Regions from separate parts of the Bacillus songklensis genome, predicted to be linked through region 2. Evidence: riboswitches for the same ligand, from Rfam matches in the RefSeq annotation. Region 2 holds a riboswitch; the other holds the start of a gene.
The links. A riboswitch is a leader RNA that binds a small molecule or an ion and turns the genes downstream of it on or off. The one in region 2 is predicted to bind glycine.

Region 1 (10,125 bases), on a different contig from region 2:
CATAAGACTTTAAAAATTGTAAGATGGATTCTAACATTTCTTTTGTCCCCGTAAAACCGACCCTAGTTTTAAGCCAGCCGTTACGTCCATAAACTCTAATATGAAGTTTTACAATCGCATTTATAAGCTCTTCCTTTTCTCGTGCCCTATAACCTCGTTGCCGCCGGCTATAGTTTACTCCTTCCATAATTACCATCATCTCCATTCATTTTTTTACAACTTAACATGTTGGTAATCTCAGGAAGTTTCAATAGTCGTTGAACCTTCATCTTCGTTTCCAAAGACGCTTGGCTGCTGATTGCCCATTGTCACATCTTCATCATTTTTTAGCCATCACGTTTGCCGTTGCCAGCTGCGTTGTGGCTGATGAAGCTTTAGGGTGTTCCAGCAATTCACGAGATTTTAATCCCGCCGTTTGGCACTTATTTAACGGGATCCACCCTGCTCAACAAGGTGCGTTAACTTGGCAATGTCATCAAGCCATGAAACCGAGCCGGATGATTTTCCGTTTACACCGCGTGCCAATGTGTTACGCGGGCGAAGCGTTGATCCGTTCGTACCGACACCGCCGCCGCGGCTCATGATTTCCATGACCTGTTTGCGATGCTCTGAGATGCCTTCACGCGAGTCTTGTACGTACGGCATTACATAGCAGTTAAAGTATGTAACGTCCGTGCCAGCTCCCGCTCCGTACAGAACTCGTCCAGCCGGAATGAAGTTTAAATTAACCAATTCTTGATAAAACTTTTCAAACCATTCCTGGCGTTTCTCTTCTGTCGTTTCCACGGATGCAAGGCCTGTTGCATTCCGTTTGGCGATTTGCTCATAATACACTTCAAGCGGCTTTTCAATCACATCCAACGAGCGTGTGATCACGCCTGTTTCGATTTCTTTTTCATCTGTCAGCGCTCCACGAAATTCGTCTTCAATCAGCACTGTTGCCGTTTTGTTTTCCCAGTTGATTTTTTGAATATAACCGAGACCCCTTGCCGGGAACTTCGGATCTTCTTTCACCGTCAGTACGACGAAGTCTCCCGCAGATAATGTCAGCTTCTCGGTGTCCTTAAAGGAATAACGATCCAACATCACAAGTCGCGATACACCTTTATGTGTTTTGTTCATGTCTGGTGTAATCGGGTGAACTTGCGGAAATAGCTGAATGTCTTTATTCAGCTTTTCTACGTTGATTTTTGGTGATTCATTTAACGCAACAGTCATTCTTACAACTCCCCTAAATTCAACATTTTGTTTCATAATGTCTCCATTTTTCCAAATTATAGAAAAAATATCTAAACATGCGATATCAATAACGTACCACAGCCAAAAACCAAATTCAATATATTGTGTCGCAATTAATTCAACAATACTATATATTGTTTTTGTCAAGAGAAAAATTTTATTTTCCTTATAAAAAAGGATTGACACGTTCCCCCCTAGAACCTCATAGCTTTATGGAACGTTCCCCACCATATGTGATACCCGAAAAAATAGAACCCCAACAGCTTATGACAAAAAGTCGGAATATTCCTTAATTTAAAACACAAAAATAAAAACATAACTGCGTGCTTTAAGCAGCAGTTATGCATTTTTTGCCTCAACATATGGATACTATCTTCTGAAATTCCATTCATCAGATGCATATTTAGTTTTAGCCAAATGCTCCACATACTTTCTTTCTTCAGCAGTTAATGTATATGGTTCCAGTTCGATTGTCAATCCAAGCTCAAAACCTTTTTGAAAAGCTTCTTTCGCTTCTTCCAGTCCAATTGTTCGACCGGCAATCGCATTAATGGCCACCGCTTTTTCACGAAATGCACGCTGCATGCGCTCTTTCACTCGATCGCTTGGGTATTTGAATACACTAAATAGCTTGTCTTCATCTAAATCGAGCAAGATGGAACCGTGCTGCAAGATGACGCCTTTTTGCCTGGTTTGTGCACTGCCGGCAATTTTCCGCCCTTCTACGACAAGCTCATACCAGGACGGTGCATCAAAACAAACGGAAGAACGGGGGTTTTTCAGACTGTTCTTCTCCTCTTCTGTTTTTGGAACAGCAAAATAAGCATCAAGTCCTAATAGCTTAAAGCCTTCAAGCAAACCTTGTGAAATCACCCGATATGCTTCTGTTACCGTTTTGGGCATATCAGGATGTTCTTCGGATACGATCACACTGTATGTAAGTTCATGTTCATGGAGCACTCCACGTCCGCCTGTTGGGCGTCTGACAAAGCCGAGGTTATGTTTTTTGACCATATCAAAATCGATTTCTTTCTCTGCTTTTTGAAAATAACCAATTGATAACGTAGCAGGATTCCAGCCATAAAAACGAATCGTCGGCGGGATTTTCCCTTCACTGTGCCATTCCAGCAGCGCTTCATCGAGCGCCATATTATAGTAAGGATCACAATTTCCCGAATCAATAAATGTCCACTTTTCTTTCATTTGTTTCTCATCCCTAATCATATTGTTAAATTTCATCTAACCATTGTCCCTTAAGCTCTAAAAATTCGAATCCTTGCTTTTTATGAAACGGCCCTTTCGCTAAAATCATTGATTTTTGCTCATTAAGAGAAAGGCCGTTTCAACTATTGTTTAGTGTATCAAAAGATACAGGTGAGGAAAAGAATTACGCCTTTACTTCTATTTTACTTCACTTATATAATAGGCTTATGTGATTTAGACGAAGAAAGGACGATTATAATGGAAATAGCACTGATCTTACTAGGAGCTTTCATCGTATATTCTGTTGCGATGTATTTTTATCAGCGTAAAATTTTAAAAACGTTAACCGAAGAAGAATTTCGTGCTGGATATCGTAAAGCACAAATTATTGATATTCGCGAACCGAATGAATATGAAGGCGGTCACATTTTAGGCGCACGCAATATCCCGTTATCCCAGCTTCGTATGAGAATGGGCGAATTACGGAAAGACCAGCCGATTTATCTGTATTGCCAAAACGGCATTCGTACAGGACGCGCTGCTCAAACGCTTCGCAAAAACGGGTATAAAGAGCTTTATCAATTAAAAGGCGGCTTTAAACAATGGTCGGGTAAAATTAAAACGAAGAAATAAAAAAGATGAAGATGCCAAAAAGCGGTGAGAGCATTCCTCACCGCTTTTCTTGTTGTCTAACTCCGGCTCCGCTTTTCTTATGCCTGATAGCGCAAAATTGGTTTGCGGGCTGCAGTTGTCTCATCCAGACGTTTTACAACCGTTGTATGTGGCGCTTCCTGGACGATTTCCGGATTGTCCTCCGCTTCTTTGGCGATTTGGACCATGGCCTCGATGAACGCGTCCAGCGTCTCTTTGGCTTCGGTCTCTGTCGGCTCGATCATAATACATTCCTCTACATTCAGCGGGAAATAAATAGTTGGCGGATGATAACCGAAGTCCAATAAACGTTTGGCAATATCAAGCGTGCGAACGCCAAGCTTCTTCTGACGTCTGCCTGATAAAACAAATTCATGCTTACAATGACGGTCAAACGGCAAATCATAATACTCTGCAAGTCGTCTCATCATATAGTTCGCATTTAATACCGCATATTCCGTTACAGCCTTCAAGCCGTCAGGACCCATTGAACGAATATACGTATAAGCGCGTACATTAATGCCGAAGTTTCCATAGAACGGCTTCACGCGGCCAATTGATTGTGGACGATCATATTCGAAGTGGAATCCTTCTCCTGTTTTAATCAATACCGGCTTCGGCAAAAACGGAATTAACTCAGCTTTTACCCCTACAGGGCCAGAGCCAGGTCCGCCGCCGCCGTGAGGGCCTGTAAATGTTTTGTGAAGATTTAAATGGACGACATCAAATCCCATATCACCAGGACGCGCTTTGCTTAATACCGCATTTAAGTTCGCACCGTCATAGTAAAGCTTGCCGCCTGCTTCATGGACGATGTGGGCCATTTCTAAAATGTTTTCTTCAAACAACCCAAGCGTGTTCGGGTTTGTTAACATTAACGCAGCCGTATCAGGACCAACCACACGACGTAAATCTTCCAAATCTACTAACCCTTGCTCGTTTGATTTCACTGTTACCGTTTCAAGTCCTGCAACTGTCGCCGATGCAGGGTTCGTACCGTGAGCGGAGTCTGGCACAATAACTTTTGTACGATGTGTATCACCGTTCGCTTCATGATAGGCACGAATCATCATCAGCCCAGTCCATTCACCATGCGCACCAGCGGCCGGTTGTAATGTTACTTCGTCCATGCCCGTAATTTCTTTTAAATGCTCCTGCAAGTCATACATTAGTTCCATGGCGCCTTGCACCGTGGACTCTTCTTGTAATGGATGAACATGGGCAAAACCCGCCATACGAGCGGCTTGTTCGTTTACTTTCGGGTTATATTTCATCGTACAAGATCCCAGCGGATAGAAGCCTGAGTCTACCCCATGATTACGTCTTGATAAAGCTGTATAATGGCGCATAATATCAAGCTCTGATACCTCCGGCAAATTCGGTTCTTCTGTACGAATATAATCGGAAGGAATCAACTCTTCAATGTTGGTTTCAGGCACATCTAGCGCAGGCAGCGAATAGCCGATGCGTCCCTCTTTACTTAGTTCAAAAATGAGCGGTTGGTTTTCTTTATGCATGGAAATCCCCCAATTCCTTCACAAGTTGATCAATTTCTTGTTTTGTACGAAGTTCTGTCACAGCGAGTAACATATGATTTTCTAGTTCAGGATAATCGCGCCCTAAATCATAGCCGCCTATGATGCCTTTTGAAAGAAGATATGCGTTCACCTCTGAAATCGGTCGATTGAACGAAACGACGATTTCATTGAAGAATGGGCCGGTAAATGCGACATTCAATCCTTTTTCTTGGATTGCATTCATTGCATAACGCGCTTTATGAATATTTTGCAAAGCCATTTCTTTCACGCCTTTTTTTCCTAAAGCCGTCATGGCAACAGATGCTGCCAGCGCATTTAAAGCCTGATTGGAACAAATGTTAGAAGTCGCTTTATCACGGCGGATGTGCTGCTCGCGTGCCTGCAATGTTAGTACAAACCCGCGTTTTCCGTCTTCATCCGTTGTTTGACCGACAAGACGTCCCGGAATTTTTCTCATTAATTTTGTGGTTGTCGCAAAATATCCACAATGAGGGCCGCCAAACTGTGCAGGAATGCCGAATGGCTGTGCATCACCTACGACGATATCAGCTCCCAATTTCCCTGGAGGTGTTAACACCCCTAAAGCCAATGGATTGCTTGATACGATAAACATGCCTTTTTCCTGATGGGCAATTTTCTCAATTTCTTTTAACGGCTCAATTTGACCAAAAAAGTTTGGATATTGAACGACGACGCATGCCACATCGCTGTCCATTTTTGCAGCCAATCCTTCTACATCGGTCACTCCGCCTTTTGTTGGAATCTCGATAACCTCTAAATACTGACCTTTAGCATACGTTTTTAATACATCACGAGCTTCGGGATGAACGGATTTCGATACTAAAATTTTTTTATTCCGTGTCTGGCCTGCACTTAACATAGCGGCTTCCGCTAATGCTGTCCCTCCATCATACATAGAAGAGTTCGCAACATCCATTCCTGTCAATTCACAAATCATCGTTTGGAATTCAAAAATGGCCTGCAATTCACCCTGTGAAATTTCCGGCTGATACGGAGTATATGCCGTATAAAACTCTGAGCGGGAAATAACATGATCCACAATGATTGGCATGTAGTGATCATACACCCCTGCCCCTAGAAAGGAAGGATACTCTTTCATATTGATATTTTTAGCTGATAACTTGCTTAATTCTTTCACAAGTTCTGATTCAGATGCCGCTTCTTTTATGTTATATAATCCCTGAAAACGCACACTCTCCGGAATATCCGCAAACAACTCATCAACGGATTCTACACCAATTGTTTGCAGCATTTCTTTTTTGTCTTGTTCTGTCATTGGCAAATATCGATGCATCATACCTTTAGTTCCTCCCCTATTTGTACCGCTTATTTTGAACGCTTATAAAACGGTGTTGACACCACTCTTGCCTTTAGGCGTTTTTGTCTAATTTGCACTCCCACTTCTGTTCCAAGACCTGAAAATTCGGATTTTAAAAGCGCCACTCCCACATTTTTTTTAAGTGTTGGAGATTGAGTGCCTGTTGTAACCTCTCCGATTTTCTCATCTCCGATGAACACTTCGTAGCCATGTCGCGGAATGCCTTTATCAATCATTTCGATCCCCACAAGTTTTCTAGGAGCACCGCTTTCTTTCTGTTCTTTTAATACTTCTTTTCCGATAAAATCTTCTTTGTTCGTTTTCACGGCAAAGCCGATGCCCGCCTCAATCGGCGTAATATCTTTTGATAACTCCTGACCGTACAGCGGTAAATTCGCTTCAAATCGAAGAGTATCACGCGCACCCAGGCCGCAAGGAAGAACTCCCTCTTCTTTTCCAGCTTCTAAAATAGCATTCCATAGAGTTTGAGCGTCTTCTTTCCGGCAATAAATTTCGAATCCATCTTCCCCTGTGTAACCAGTACGGGAAACCAACGCTTTTACCCCCACCAATTCCACATCATCTTTAAAACGAAAAAACTTGATTTCTCCTAAATTTTCAGTTGTAAGTTTTTGTAAAACCCCTTCTGCCACAGGCCCTTGGAGCGCCAGCTGTGCGATATCGTCCGATACGTTCCTTAACATAACATCACCGCTTACATGCTGCTGAAGCCATTTGAAGTCTTTTTGAATGTTTGCAGCATTGACAACAAGCAGGTAGTCGCCATCTTGCTTTTTATAAATGAGCAAGTCATCTACTGTACCGCCGTCTTCATAACACATAGCCGTATATTGCGCCTTGCCGTCTGTTAATGCGGCAACATCATTTGTCATCACTTTTTGAAGAAACGCCAGGCTGTCAGACCCAATAACCGTTATTTCTCCCATGTGTGATACATCAAAAAGACCTGCTTTTGTTCTTACGGCTTCATGCTCTTCTTTAATGGAAGAAAACTGAACAGGAAGTTCCCATCCTCCAAAATCTATTAGTTTTGCACCTGATTGCTTGTATATATCATATAGCGGTGTTCTGTTCAGCTCTGTCATTTACAGCTCCCCCTTTAGTTCTTTTCAGTGAATATAAAAAAGGACAGACTACTCCCTAATATATTAGGAAGTCTCTGTCCTTTCACCTGAAAGTTTACCCGTCATCTGTCGTTTTATAGGTTTGCCTCGTGGGTGGCTTATATTGCAAGCACTCTCCAGAGTTGCGTCAAATAAGAGTCTTTTTGCCTGAGAGATTCGCTTTTTACTTGCTCCTTCGGCGCTGCATTTAAGCAGTCTCTCCCCTTATTCTCATTCGCCCATATAAAATTGTCATTTGTTGGTCATACTATTTGAAAACTACTTCAATACTCGATTCAAATCTTAAAATAAAAATAAGTTCGCAAAGTTCAAATGCATTGTTTATTTAAAAATTTCTGAATTACATTTACATCCTATCATTAATCTTTACAAAAGTTCAATAAAAATTTGAGGAAAGGGGTGTTTTACCATGAGCGTTGACATTTTGTTTGATGAAGAATGGACAAATCAGTTTCTCGAAAAGACAGAAGAAGACGGGCCTTGGGCTGATTGGGAACTGTATAAGCTGGCCTACCATATTCAAAAGCAAACGGTTATTCCTAAATTTGAAGGACTGCAAGCGCCCAAATATCTAGCTGATTTAGTTCCTCTTCCTCACCAATTAGAAGTAGCAAAACAAGTAGTAGAACAAATGAACGGAAAAGCCATTTTAGCGGATGAGGTAGGATTGGGAAAAACCATCGAGGCAGGTCTCATTTTAAAAGAATATATGATTCGCGGTCTCGTAAAAAAGGCATTGATTCTTGTTCCCGCTTCCCTCGTTTCCCAGTGGACAATGGAATTAAACCAGAAATTTTATATTCCTGCCGTTGCCCAGCGCAAATCATACGTATGGGACCAATGCGATATTGTGGTGTCATCAATCGATACAGCCAAACGCCCGCCTCACCGCGATCTTGTTTTCCAGCAAGACTACGATTTGGTGATTATCGATGAAGCTCATAAGCTAAAAAACAATAAAACCAAAAACTATGAATTTGTTCAGCAGCTGAAAAAGAAATTTTGCTTGCTATTAACAGCGACGCCGATCCAAAACAGATTGGAGGAAATTTTTAACCTTGTCTCCCTTTTGAAACCAGGGCATCTAGGAAACCAAACCTTTTTTGAAGAGTTGTTCTCAAAGAAAAACCGCGATGTGCAAAATGATGAGCACTTACGCGAACTTGTTAGCAAAGTCATGATTCGCAATCGGAGAGCAGACACAGGAATTGAGTGGACAAAACGAATTGTGCAAACAGTGCCGATTGAATTTTCAGCAGAAGAACGTGAACTTTATGAAAAAATTCTCTCTTATAAAGGAGATTTCCTTTCAAACAGTGCCTTTTCCATTTTAACGCTTCAACGAGAAGCTTGCAGCAGTCGTGAAGCGGTTTATATGACATTAAAAAACATGTTGAAACGCGAATCGGAAGAATACCAGCCTCCTCATCAAATGATTGAAGAGCTCTTAGAGATGATCGGGAATATTTCCCAAAATGCGAAAGCAGAAAAAGCGCTGGAACTTATTCAGCAAATTAATGATAAAGTCATCATTTTTACTGAATACCGTGCCACTCAGCTTTATTTACAGTGGTTCTTGAAACAACATGGCATTTCTTCCGTTCCCTTCCGTGGAGGATTCAAGCGAGGCAAGAAAGACTGGATGAGACAGTTATTCCAGCAAAATGCCCAAGTGTTAATCGCAACAGAAGCGGGCGGTGAAGGGATTAACTTACAATTCTGCCATCATATCATCAACTTTGATTTACCATGGAATCCGATGAGATTGGAGCAGCGCATCGGAAGGATTCACCGTCTCGGTCAACAACAAGATGTACACATTTATAATTTTGCTATTGCCAACACGATTGAAGAGCATATTTTAAAGCTTCTCTATGAAAAAATTAACTTGTTTGAACGAGTGATTGGTGAATTGGACGACATTTTAACACGACTTGAAATCAAGAACTTTGAAGAGCATATCCAGGATATTTTCCTGCACTCGAGCAGTGAAGGAGAAATGAAGATCAAGATGGATAATCTAACGTCCATCATCGAATTTGCCGAACAATTAAACGAAGGAGAGCCGCGTCATGCAGCAACATGAGATTCATTCTTTTTTAAAGCGCTACTTTACAGCCAACCATTGTGAGATTGTGGAGGAAACTCCTTTCTACTTAACAGTACAGCTTACCATTGAGATGGATAAGGAGCTCATGAATCGTCCTTTTTATTGGCACTATCTTGAAAAAACCGGGGGTATTCCAAATCCAGCAAAACTAACTCTCATTACGGATGCCAACTTTGATGATTCAAACATACGTGGAGAACGCATTCACTTTGGTTCTCCACGTTTACATCAAATATTTGCCTCTACTCAAAAATTTGGAGCATTTATCCGTTTATATGAGAATGTCCATCAAACCAAACCGGCCCAAATGCCCTTGCATCCTTGGGTCGGAATGAACGTAAAAATTTCTTATCACTGCAACTTAAAGAAAGATATTATGATGTCACTAGGGCTTCATCTGATTACCGGCTCAATTGTTTTATCTTTTCAAGAAAAACTGGAACAACAGGAATTATCAGCGAGAATTCCCGACTACTGTTTCACCCTTTCTCCTCTCATTAAACCGAAAAGCGGTTTAAACCGACTAAAGCAGTTTATTCGCGGGGAAATTGAACAAGATAATGATGAGTGGGCAGCCGAGGCCCAAAAAAAATGGAATGAAGATTTAGCACTGCTCAATCATTTTTATGAGGATATGGATGAAAAGCCAGAATGTTATGAAGTAGAAAAACAAGCGTTACAGGAGTTGTATGAACCTAAAATTATCGTCAACACCATTAACGGAGGTTTATTTTATTTAACGGATCAAACAACTAAGCAGCTCACTTCAGCTTAACCTCAACGACGAAAGGATGTGCCCCATTCTATGAGGCCGTTATGGACAGTTGTGTGCCTATGTTTAGGACTAATGCTCCCCCTCTCTGTTTCTCCTTCGATTATGATAACAGAGGCTGCTCCTCC
Region 2 (10,125 bases):
CGGGGATTGTCTGCCCCTGGCTCTCGCAACGCCGTAATCAAGCCTGGTACGCATTAGCAAAAGGCGGGGCCAGATACTATGCTGATTTGATTAAGCAATTGGAAGAGGATGGTGAAACGGATACAGGCTATAAACGAGTAGGCGTCATAAGTCTCCATACAGATGATGGAAAACTGGATAAGATGGAGGAAAGGGCGCATAAACGCCGTGAGGACGCTCCGGAAATTGGCGACATTACTCGCCTATCGCCGGCCGAAACGAAAATCTTATTTCCGCCTTTGTCAGAACAATATGGTTCTGTCCATATAAGCGGAGCGGCTCGTGTGAATGGAAGGGCTCTCCGTCAATCTCTTGTAAATGCTGCCAGAAAACATGGAGCTGCCATTCTTCAAGGAGATGCGGCCTTAGTCTATCAAGGCAATCAAGTCATGGGTGTTAAGGTAGAGGGGAGGACGTTACGATCTGATCTGGTGATTATAACAGCAGGTGCCTGGGCAAACGAGCTATTGCAGCCGCTGGGCATCAGTTTTTTAGTGACATATCAAAAAGCGCAAATCGTTCATCTCCACCTGCCAGACACGGATACTGGCAGCTGGCCGGTTGTGATGCCGCCAAACGACCAGTACATTCTCGCATTTGAAGACGGCCGGGTGGTGGCAGGGGCCACACATGAAAATGAGACCGGATTCGACTGCCGGGTGACAGCGGGAGGAATGCATGAAATTTTTGATAAAGCGTTGTCAGTTGCTCCGGGTCTGGCGAATGGCACGGTGCTTGAAACAAGGGTAGGATTTAGACCGTTCACGCCGGGTTTTCTTCCTGTAATCGGCGCATTGCCAGGCTATGAAGGGGTGTTAATTGCCAATGGACTAGGTGCTTCAGGGTTAACGGTTGGACCTTACCTGGGTTCTGAACTTGCAAAGCTTGCTCTGGGCAAACCCACGGAAATTGACCTTGGTCACTATGATGTAGCCGGGGCACTTGAACGGTCAAATAATTAACATAATAAAACAATGAAGAATAAAGCCATTGCCAGGCGCTGAAAGAGGAACAGAGGTGTTGGGGAAAAGGAGGTCAAGATTAATCGGTGTGAAGCTTATCATAACATAAATAGTTTATAAATTAGCTTCTTTTTTACCGTGAATTTATTTAAAAAGAGGATGACTCCATAGGTATGTCTTTTTATGCCTCTAGAGTCATCCTCTTCTACTAGCGCTTATTTCGTGATTTATCTTCATCATAATGTCGTTGTGGGACCATATGAGAAATTGCATCATTTACAACGGCTGTTGCTTTTCTCGCATTATGCTCCTCATCTTTTGCATTCTGTTCAATTACTTCCGGTTTATGTTCGGGCACTTCCAGAACCTCCTTATATTAAGATGATTTTTCTATATACATATATTTGGTTAAACCATTCAAAAAATGTAAGGAAATTCTTAGGGGAGGCATGAGGTTCCCAACCCATTTTGTAAGATGCTCATAAAAATGAATATTCAAAAAATAATGTTTTAGCATCCTGAGTCTTGACTTATTCTTTACAAGTGACTATAATTGCATTTGTTAATTTCATAACATTCGGATGAACCATACAGGAGAAGATCAACCGATCTACCGATGGGGCAAAAAGCTGGTCGGACAGCTTTGAAACTCTCAGGTCTTGGATACAAGTAGAACTGCATGGGGACGAATCTCTGGAGAGACTCCCTCCTGTCGCCAAACGACACGGAGGAAACAGGGCACCGAAGGAGCAAATCCGTTGGTACAACGAACGGATAATCTCTCAGGTAAAAGGACAGAGACAAGCGACAGAAAAGACCGATCCCGAATCGGTTTATTTTTCTATCCCTTGTATCTCCAGAGACCATTTCATTTGAATGAAATGGTTTTTTATTTTTTCTTTCATAGAGAATGGAGATGGAGACAGTGAGTCAAGTATTAGAAGTAATTAACCATTATGTATGGGGGCTTCCTACCTTGATCCTTCTTGTAGGAACAGGGATCCTCCTTACAGTGCGCCTGCGGGGCCTACAATTTTCAAAACTTTGGTATGCCCATAAGCTGGCGTTTGGAAAATCGGAGGATCATTCCTCAGCCGGAGATATTAGCCACTTTCAGGCACTGATGACCGCCATGGCGGCCACCATTGGAATGGGGAACATAGCCGGGGTTGCAACGGCAGTGTCCATCGGGGGACCTGGTGCGGTATTTTGGATGTGGATTACCGCCCTTTTCGGAATGGCAACAAAATATTCAGAGGCCATTCTCGCGGTAAAATATCGAGTCAATGGTGCAAACGGAGAATACTCCGGCGGTCCGATGTATTATCTGGAACGCGGCTTAGGGAAAAAATGGCTGGCTGTGCTATTTGCCATTTTTGGTGCAACCGCCTCTTTTGGAATCGGAAATATGGTACAGTCCAATTCGGTTGCCGAGGCAATGAGAATTAACTTTTCCGTATCTCCAATCGTTAGCGGTATTTTGATGGCTGTTTTTATTGCGATTGTGATTCTGGGAGGGGTTAAAAAAATCGGGAAAGTCACCGGGTATTTCGTTCCGGTAAAAGCCTTCTTTTATATCATTGCTGGACTAATTATTATCTTTTATCATATTGATCAAGTTCCAACAGCATTTTCGCTTATTTTTTCGGGTGCATTTAACGGTACCGCGGCTGCCGGCGGCTTTGTTGGAGCGACAGTTGCATCCGCCATCCAAATCGGTGTGGCGCGAGGTGTGTTTGCAAACGAAGCTGGATTAGGAAGCGCACCGATTGCAGCTGCAGCGGCCAAAACCGACTCTCCGGCCAAACAAGCGCTTGTATCCATGACAGGAACGTTCCTTGATACATTTGTCGTATGTACCATTACCGGTCTAGTATTGATTACGACAGGAGCGTGGCAATCTGGAAAAACAGGTGTAGAAGCGACGACACTCGCTTTCCAATCCGTATTCGGTAGCACAGGAAGTATGGTTCTTGGTATCGCTATTATTTTGTTTGCCTATTCAACGATTCTCGGCTGGTCGTATTATGGAGAAAAATGTGTAGAGTACCTATTCGGCCGGAATGCTGTTCGGTACTACCGCTACATTTTTGTCGGAATGGTTGCAGTCGGCGCCAATTTAAAACTTGGGCTGGTCTGGACATTTTCTGACATCGCAAACGGCTTGATGGCGATTCCCAACCTAATCGGCCTAATCGGCCTAAGCGGCGTAGTCGTCGCAGAAACAAACCGCTTCCTGCAAGCAAAAAAATCACCGGATTCCCACGAGCAAATCGCAAGTTAACCTAATGAAAGAGGCTGTAGAATGATTATGATCCCACTCTACAGCCTTTTCTTTCACATCTCATCTCTATATGAGGCACCTACACATATTTATCAAGCTAAATCAAAAATGTGTCCTTACTATGTTTTAGATGGAATTACCAATATTTTGGAACCACTCGCATGACAGTATTGGCTGCTGTTGTTCGGATAAAGTACATCAAGAAATTTGTAATCGTTTCTTCCTTGCCGAAGAAAAAGTGGATAAATTGATTCATTTCTATAGATACCTACAATATTGATCATCAGTTTTTCAAATGAACTCGGGCTTAACTCTCCTATTTTTGCAGGTGGAAATGCAGTAGTTGGTGTAATATAAAAGTCATAGGTTTCATGGAAGGACTCCATCGAATATGCGGCTTTGTCCCACTCCCTGATACTGAGTATAAATTCTTCGGCTGAGGTTGCTTTACCAAGAAGACCTAACATCCAGGTTGTTGGTTCCACATCATTAAACATTGCTTTCCGTCCAAGTACTTCTTCCAATGATGATAAGGTTGCAGCCACCTCACCAAAATACATCGTTAAATAACTTTTAGCGATTTTATTCCCATCCACAGGTGCATCCCTTTCTTCAACGATATGTCCCATTGATTCTAGTATTCTTGCTGTCTTCATAACAGCATTCTTACATTCTGGATGAACCGTGGTTCCTATTGGAGATGTAACCGAAAAGGCAATTCTGAGTTGTTTTTCATTAGGTGTCTGAGCCATCTGCAAATAGTTCCCATGGAAAGGAGGAGCCAGATAAGCAGCTGCTTTTTCAAATGTATGTAACTCATCTAACATTGCCGCACTATCTCTCACAGACCTTGTGAGGACATAATCAACGCAAGCACCTTGCCAACTTCTTCCGTATTTTGGTCCCACAGGTGTTCTGCCTCTTGTTGGCTTTAGAGCAAATAAGCCGCAATAAGCGGCAGGAATCCGAATGGATCCTCCTCCATGTAAGGAATACCCGACATGTTCTCACCTCTTTATTACAGTGAAAATAGAACTTCCACCGATATTTTCTCTACTTATTCAACAATCATGATAATAGGCGGATGATATAGGTATTCCATTAGATTTTTTCCGTCATCTTCGGCAGCTCGTCCTTCTGGGCTTGCCAATGCTTGATGTAGTGTATCCATGTTTTCAAACCCGAGTTCAGTCATTAAGTAAAGGTTTAAGCTGGTATTTTGTGACTGAATGACTCGTTGTATCGATTCACTCTTAATATGCGGAATCTTCTTTCCAAGAGGAACATGAACATCGAAGTAATGCTTTTCAAATCCCTCTTTGTCCTTTGGTTGTTCATAAAGAATAATAATTTTAGCCAATAGACGATACCCCCTATGTCAAATTATTCTATTGTATTCTATCGTTTTTTGAGGTATTCCTATTGATAGAAAACTCTACATGGTCTTTCACTTGCTTTATTGAATTTTCTTCAAGCAGCTCTTTATTGACAAAGAGACGAAACATAACTCGCACGAACCTCCAACAGAACCTTTTGTATAGAAAATCCACACTGAAGTTTGAACAGAGCCTTTTATAGATAAAGCAGACTGACTTAAAATTGTCTAAATATATTTAAGCATAGGGCTAAGAAAATCTAGTTGTACGGTTGTGTTGAGTTTCCAAATATTACATACTAGGTATGTACTATTATAAAAATGTGTTGGAGAGCATTCCATTCCCAGGCTTCAATTGAGATTATATGTACTAAGTAAGGAGAGAAAAAATATTGTTCTTTCGTAAATTTTTTGGATTAGATAAAAAGAAACCGAAACCGCGGGCTCAAGAAGAAGCAAAAAAGAGAACGATTCCGTTAAAACCCGCTTTTTATAATGAGGAAGAGGTTATACTGGATGAATTTAAGCATCTCCGGACACCACAGAAAATTTTACATTTAGTGCAGGAAGTAACCAAGCCGTCACAGAAACGAAATTATGGTAACTATGAAATAAATTACAGCTACAATACATCCGCAAAAGAATTTGTTAAAGCATCATTGGCAAATAGAAATCGTACGCATCCAAAATGCCGCATGCCTCCCTTTCAACAGTATTATTCCACTTTTTCCGATATGAATAAGGAACAACAAAATTGGTACTTTTATTGGAGAGAAAGGGTGCTAAATGGTGAATATTTAAGCACAGATTTAAGCTACATTTACGTGTTTGTATATGAATTAATTAATTATTCGTTTAATCCAAAAGCGTCGTTTAATGTGAGTATGTTGGCGAGACTCTATGAAGCGTACAAGGAACAACATCATAGTAAGAGGTTTGAATGGTTAATCGGTGATTTGCTTTATGAGTTAGGAGAAAATGAATTAGCGGAAAAATGGAGTCCGTATACACCCCAAATTCCGCCCCTTTATAAACAGCTAAAAGAAAAGGAAAATGATCTAGCTAGAATCTCTATTACATACTGGAAAGGTTATTTGCAAGCCAACAGAGATACGAAGTTTTATTCTGAAAATAAGAATAAAGTCTATAAAACCTTCAAGGATTGCATTCACTTACTCGAAGAACATAGAAAAAAAGAGACAGGAAAACGACTCATTAATTTGTATTTTGAAACAAAAGATGAGCAGCATCACCGGTATTTATTAACCGGAATGGTTTCATTAAGGGATTACCATGGGAACTATGTCACATTAGATGTTCAAAATATTCATCCAACCCCATTTATCTATAAAGACGTGTCCGCTTTTTTTAGATTAGCAGAGAACGTAACAAGGCTCCTAAATGGTGAAAAACGTCAATTGCAGATTGAAGAGGGTCTCTTCCCAGATGGTTTAAAGGAAGAAATGGTGGAATATATGTCAAAACCAAAAGAAAAAACTCGCTTCAAAACGGTTAAGAAAAAGGAAAAGGAAGAAAGCGGAAGTGCTATTCCTCCTAAACCTGAAAAACATCCAAGAGTAATCATTGAATTTGATGATGAAAGAATTAAAGCGCTGTCCCAACAAAGCGATGAATTGGTACAAGAAGTAGAAAATAGGGCATCAGAATACGAAAATGAAGATAAGTTCATTGAGGTTGGGAATGATGAAGAGAAAGAGAAGAAACAAGAAAAAACGGCGACTACCGTATCTAATCCCACTCCAAGTGGATTAGATCACTTTTTTAGTAGCGGAGGAGAAATTGACGAAGAAGAAATACAAGAGTTTGTTGGCCAGCTAGGTGAGGTTGAAAAAGAATTTTTAAAACAGTTCAATGAACTGGAATGGTCAAAAGCTGAGGCGGTCCATTTCTTGAAATCGAAGGGGAAGATGCCGGGTGTATTTTTAAGCGAAATGAATGAAAAAGCCCAAGAAATATTAGAAGATAATCTCATCCAAGATGAGGGAGAAAACCTTGTTATTTATGAAGAATTTGAATCGATTATCACGATGGTAAAGGAGAGGTAGTGCATGAAAATAAAAAAGCGAGATTCCTCAGCAATACTAAACTCTTTGGCTGGCGGGGTTGTTCCAAATAGAGGAATACAGCATATCATGGTTGGTCGTGCAGATGAGGCAAGGCAGATCATGACAGACTTGGATAATGTTAAAAAAGGTTCATCCGTTATCAAGTTTTTTATTGGTCCATTCGGGAGCGGGAAAAGCTTCATTCACGGGTTTATTAAACAACTTGCTTTCAATGAAAAATTTGTGGTAACATCAGCGGATTTCACACCTGAAAGGCGATTGTATGGAACAGAGGGGAAAGCTGTTGCTTTGTATAGTGAGCTAATGAAAAATTTATCAACATCTACACAACCGGAAGGAAATGCTCTTCCCAGTATTTTAGATAAATGGATAAACGATGTTCAGACAAAGATAATGGCGGACAAAGAATACGGAACTGTTGAATTTGATAATCCTGATTTTGTGAAAGATGTTGAAAAAGAAATAACAAATGTTGTTTCAAAAATGGATGACCTAACTGGCGGGTTTGACTTCGCACGTATTTTAATTTTATATTTCAAAGGATTTGTTCAAGATAATCAAGACTTACAACGGCGTGTCCTGCGTTGGTTAAGGGGAGAATACGGAACAAGAACAGAAGCAAAAGCAGACTTAGGTGTGCGGGATATCATTGATGATAACAACTGGTATAACTACATAAAGATCGTCTCTCAGTTTGTGAAACAGATTGGATATTCCGGTCTTGTGGTGAACTTGGATGAAGCGATTAATTTATACAAAATCACTCATCCGCAAACAAGAGATAAAAACTACGAGACTATCCTAAAAATCTATAATGATACACTCCAAGGCAACATTGAGGGTCTCTATATTACGTTTGGTGGAACAGTGGAATTTTTAGAAGATGAAAGACGCGGCTTGTTTAGTTATGGAGCGTTAAAGCGCCGTCTTGAAACCAATCGATTTGAAACAAATGAGTTTCGAGATTTGTCTCAACCTGTTATTAAGCTGACTCCTCTAAAGAGTGATGAAACCTTTTTATTGCTGCAAAAATTGAGAGATATCCATGCTGCTCATCTTGATTACCAAACAACTATCACCGATGATGAAATCAAAAGGTTCATTATCAAAGAATATAATCGTCCCGGGGCTTCTGAACATCTGACGGTAGGGGATATCATTAGAGGATTTCTTGGAGCATTAAATATTTTACATCAGAATCCAAATTACAATAGGGAAGACGTGTTTGGTAAAGAAGAAATTCAAGAAAGCCAATCATCCACTACATATTCGAGATTTTCCAGAACAGAAGGGTAGGCGGTTACGATGAGTTCATTTCAATTGTTATCAAATTTTCTTCAAAAGAAAATTTGGGATATGAAATGGGAAAGTTTCACCCCGGTTCAAGATAAGGCGATTCCAGCTATTATTGAGACTGAAAATGATATGATTCTTTCAGCAGGGACTGCTTCCGGTAAGACAGAAGCAGCCTTTTTGCCAATTTTGACTAAGGTTGAAAAGGGAGCAAGCCAGTCCCTAAAAGTGCTATATGTATCTCCATTAAAGGCACTTATTAATAATCAGTTTGAGCGAATTGAAAAGCTGTGTGAATACATGGATATTTCTATTCACCGCTGGCACGGAGATGTATCTCAAAGCAAGAAACAGAAGTTTATCAAAAATCCGTCGGGAATATTGCAAATTACACCGGAATCAATTGAGAGTCTATTTATCAACCGCCCTGGGGTCTTAAAGGCCATTTTCAAAGAATTAGAATTCATTGTCATTGACGAAATCCACTCTTTTGTTGATAAAGAAAGAGGTGTGCAGTTACGTTCGCTGCTGTCTAGAATTGAAGACATAACCAATAAGAGACCTAGGATTGTGGGATTATCTGCAACCATCGATAACTTTGAATTCGTTAAAGAATGGGTGAATTATTTATCTCCTGAAAATGTACAAATTATTGAGGATGAAGGCTCTGATAAAGAGCTGCTATATCATTTAATGTATTTCCAAGCAGATCATGACAATAAAAAGCCTGTTGAACTATTTGTGGATATGAGGGAATTAACGAGAGAACAAAAATCGATTATATTTTGCAACAGCAGGGGGGCTGTTGAGGAAACTACCGTTTTCTTAAATCGATTGGCGGAACGAGATCATGCTGGTGAAACATATTATGCCCATCATTCTTCTATCGATAAGCGAGAAAGAGAATACGTAGAAAAAACGATGTTCGAAACTAAATCACCAAAAAGTGTCGTTGCAACAAGTTCTCTGGAATTAGGGATTGATATAGGGGACGTGGACCTTGTTATACAGTTGGACAGCACATTTACGGTTTCTTCTCTTAAACAACGTCTTGGACGTTCGGGCCGAAAACGAAACTCTAATCAAATATTGCAGCTTTATAGTACAAACAGTGACAGTCTTCTTCAATCAATAGCGGTCATGGAACTGGCATTGGATAAATGGATTGAGCCTGCAAAAGGATATCCGTTGCCATATGACATTTTGTTTCACCAAATCATATCCATATGCGCGGAAAAGAATGGTCTTACGAAGCAGGAATTAATAAGAATAATTAGTAAAAATCATATTTTTCACTCTCTCGATCGTAATAAGGTAGGGGAACTCATCTGCTATATGATTGAACAAGATATTCTCGAAAAGTTAAGTGGTCGAGGGGAACTGATTGTTGGATTAGAAGGTGAGCGATTACTCCGGAGTAAAGAGTTCTATTCAGTATTTATGACAAATGAAGAATATGAAGTAATCGAAGGGGTGCGGAAAATAGGGACCATTGATAAAACGCCGTTTGTATTTGAAGGAGATAATATTATTTTATCAGGACGATTGTGGACGATTTATTCATTGGATTCTAATCGAAACAAAATCTACGTTCAAAAAGCGGTAAATGGAAAATCTCCAAAATATATAGGTGAAGGCGGCGATATCCACGAAAAAATAGGAGAAAAAATGATTGAGATTCTTTGTACAGACGAAGATTTCGAATATATTGATCCTAAAGCGAAACATGCTCTTAGTGATATTCGAAATCCTTATCATTTGTATGAGATTAAGCCGAATGAGCGTGTTTTATGGAGGGAAAAAAGAGAGTACATTTTTGAAACTTTCACATCTACTCAGATTACTACAACGCTCTTTTGGATGATGAAAGTTCTAGGCGTGAATGTAAAACGCAGAGACAGAATGGGGCGAATTACATTCGAGTTCGAGGGAAATGTTAAAGAACTCTATCGAGATTTAAAGAACTATATGTGGTCTGACGAAGTGATACTATCTGAAAAAAAGAAAAAAGAGGAATTTCAATTAAAATTTACACCTTATCTTCCGGAGAATTTGAGGGATGCTATACATATTAAACATAGACTG

Region 1: linked by a shared signal. The riboswitch ahead of gcvT (glycine cleavage system aminomethyltransferase GcvT) and the one ahead of ACFOU2_RS18780 (alanine/glycine:cation symporter family protein) in region 2 are both predicted to bind glycine.

Annotation. Positions count from the first base shown of each region.
Region 1 covers NZ_JBHRZT010000020.1:372,704-382,828, forward strand. Annotated here, with positions in the region: gene ACFOU2_RS04905 (hypothetical protein) at 1-187, opposite strand, end outside; partial or broken gene ACFOU2_RS04910 (ribonucleotide reductase N-terminal alpha domain-containing protein) at 430-1,218, opposite strand; gene ACFOU2_RS04915 (lipoate--protein ligase family protein) at 1,609-2,442, opposite strand; gene ACFOU2_RS04920 (rhodanese-like domain-containing protein) at 2,701-3,075, shown strand; gene gcvPB (aminomethyl-transferring glycine dehydrogenase subunit GcvPB) at 3,153-4,610, opposite strand; gene gcvPA (aminomethyl-transferring glycine dehydrogenase subunit GcvPA) at 4,603-5,949, opposite strand; gene gcvT (glycine cleavage system aminomethyltransferase GcvT) at 5,979-7,076, opposite strand; glycine riboswitch at 7,241-7,329, opposite strand; gene ACFOU2_RS04940 (DEAD/DEAH box helicase) at 7,525-9,201, shown strand; gene ACFOU2_RS04945 (YqhG family protein) at 9,188-10,000, shown strand; gene ACFOU2_RS04950 (YqzG/YhdC family protein) at 10,031-10,125, shown strand, end outside.
Region 2 covers NZ_JBHRZT010000072.1:1,640-11,764, forward strand. Annotated here, with positions in the region: gene ACFOU2_RS18770 (NAD(P)/FAD-dependent oxidoreductase) at 1-1,001, shown strand, start outside; gene ACFOU2_RS18775 (hypothetical protein) at 1,210-1,359, opposite strand; glycine riboswitch at 1,685-1,809, shown strand; gene ACFOU2_RS18780 (alanine/glycine:cation symporter family protein) at 1,918-3,285, shown strand; gene ACFOU2_RS18785 (amidase family protein) at 3,405-4,256, opposite strand; gene ACFOU2_RS18790 (EthD family reductase) at 4,343-4,645, opposite strand; gene ACFOU2_RS18795 (TerB N-terminal domain-containing protein) at 5,053-6,726, shown strand; gene ACFOU2_RS18800 (ATP-binding protein) at 6,730-8,043, shown strand; gene ACFOU2_RS18805 (DEAD/DEAH box helicase) at 8,053-10,125, shown strand, end outside.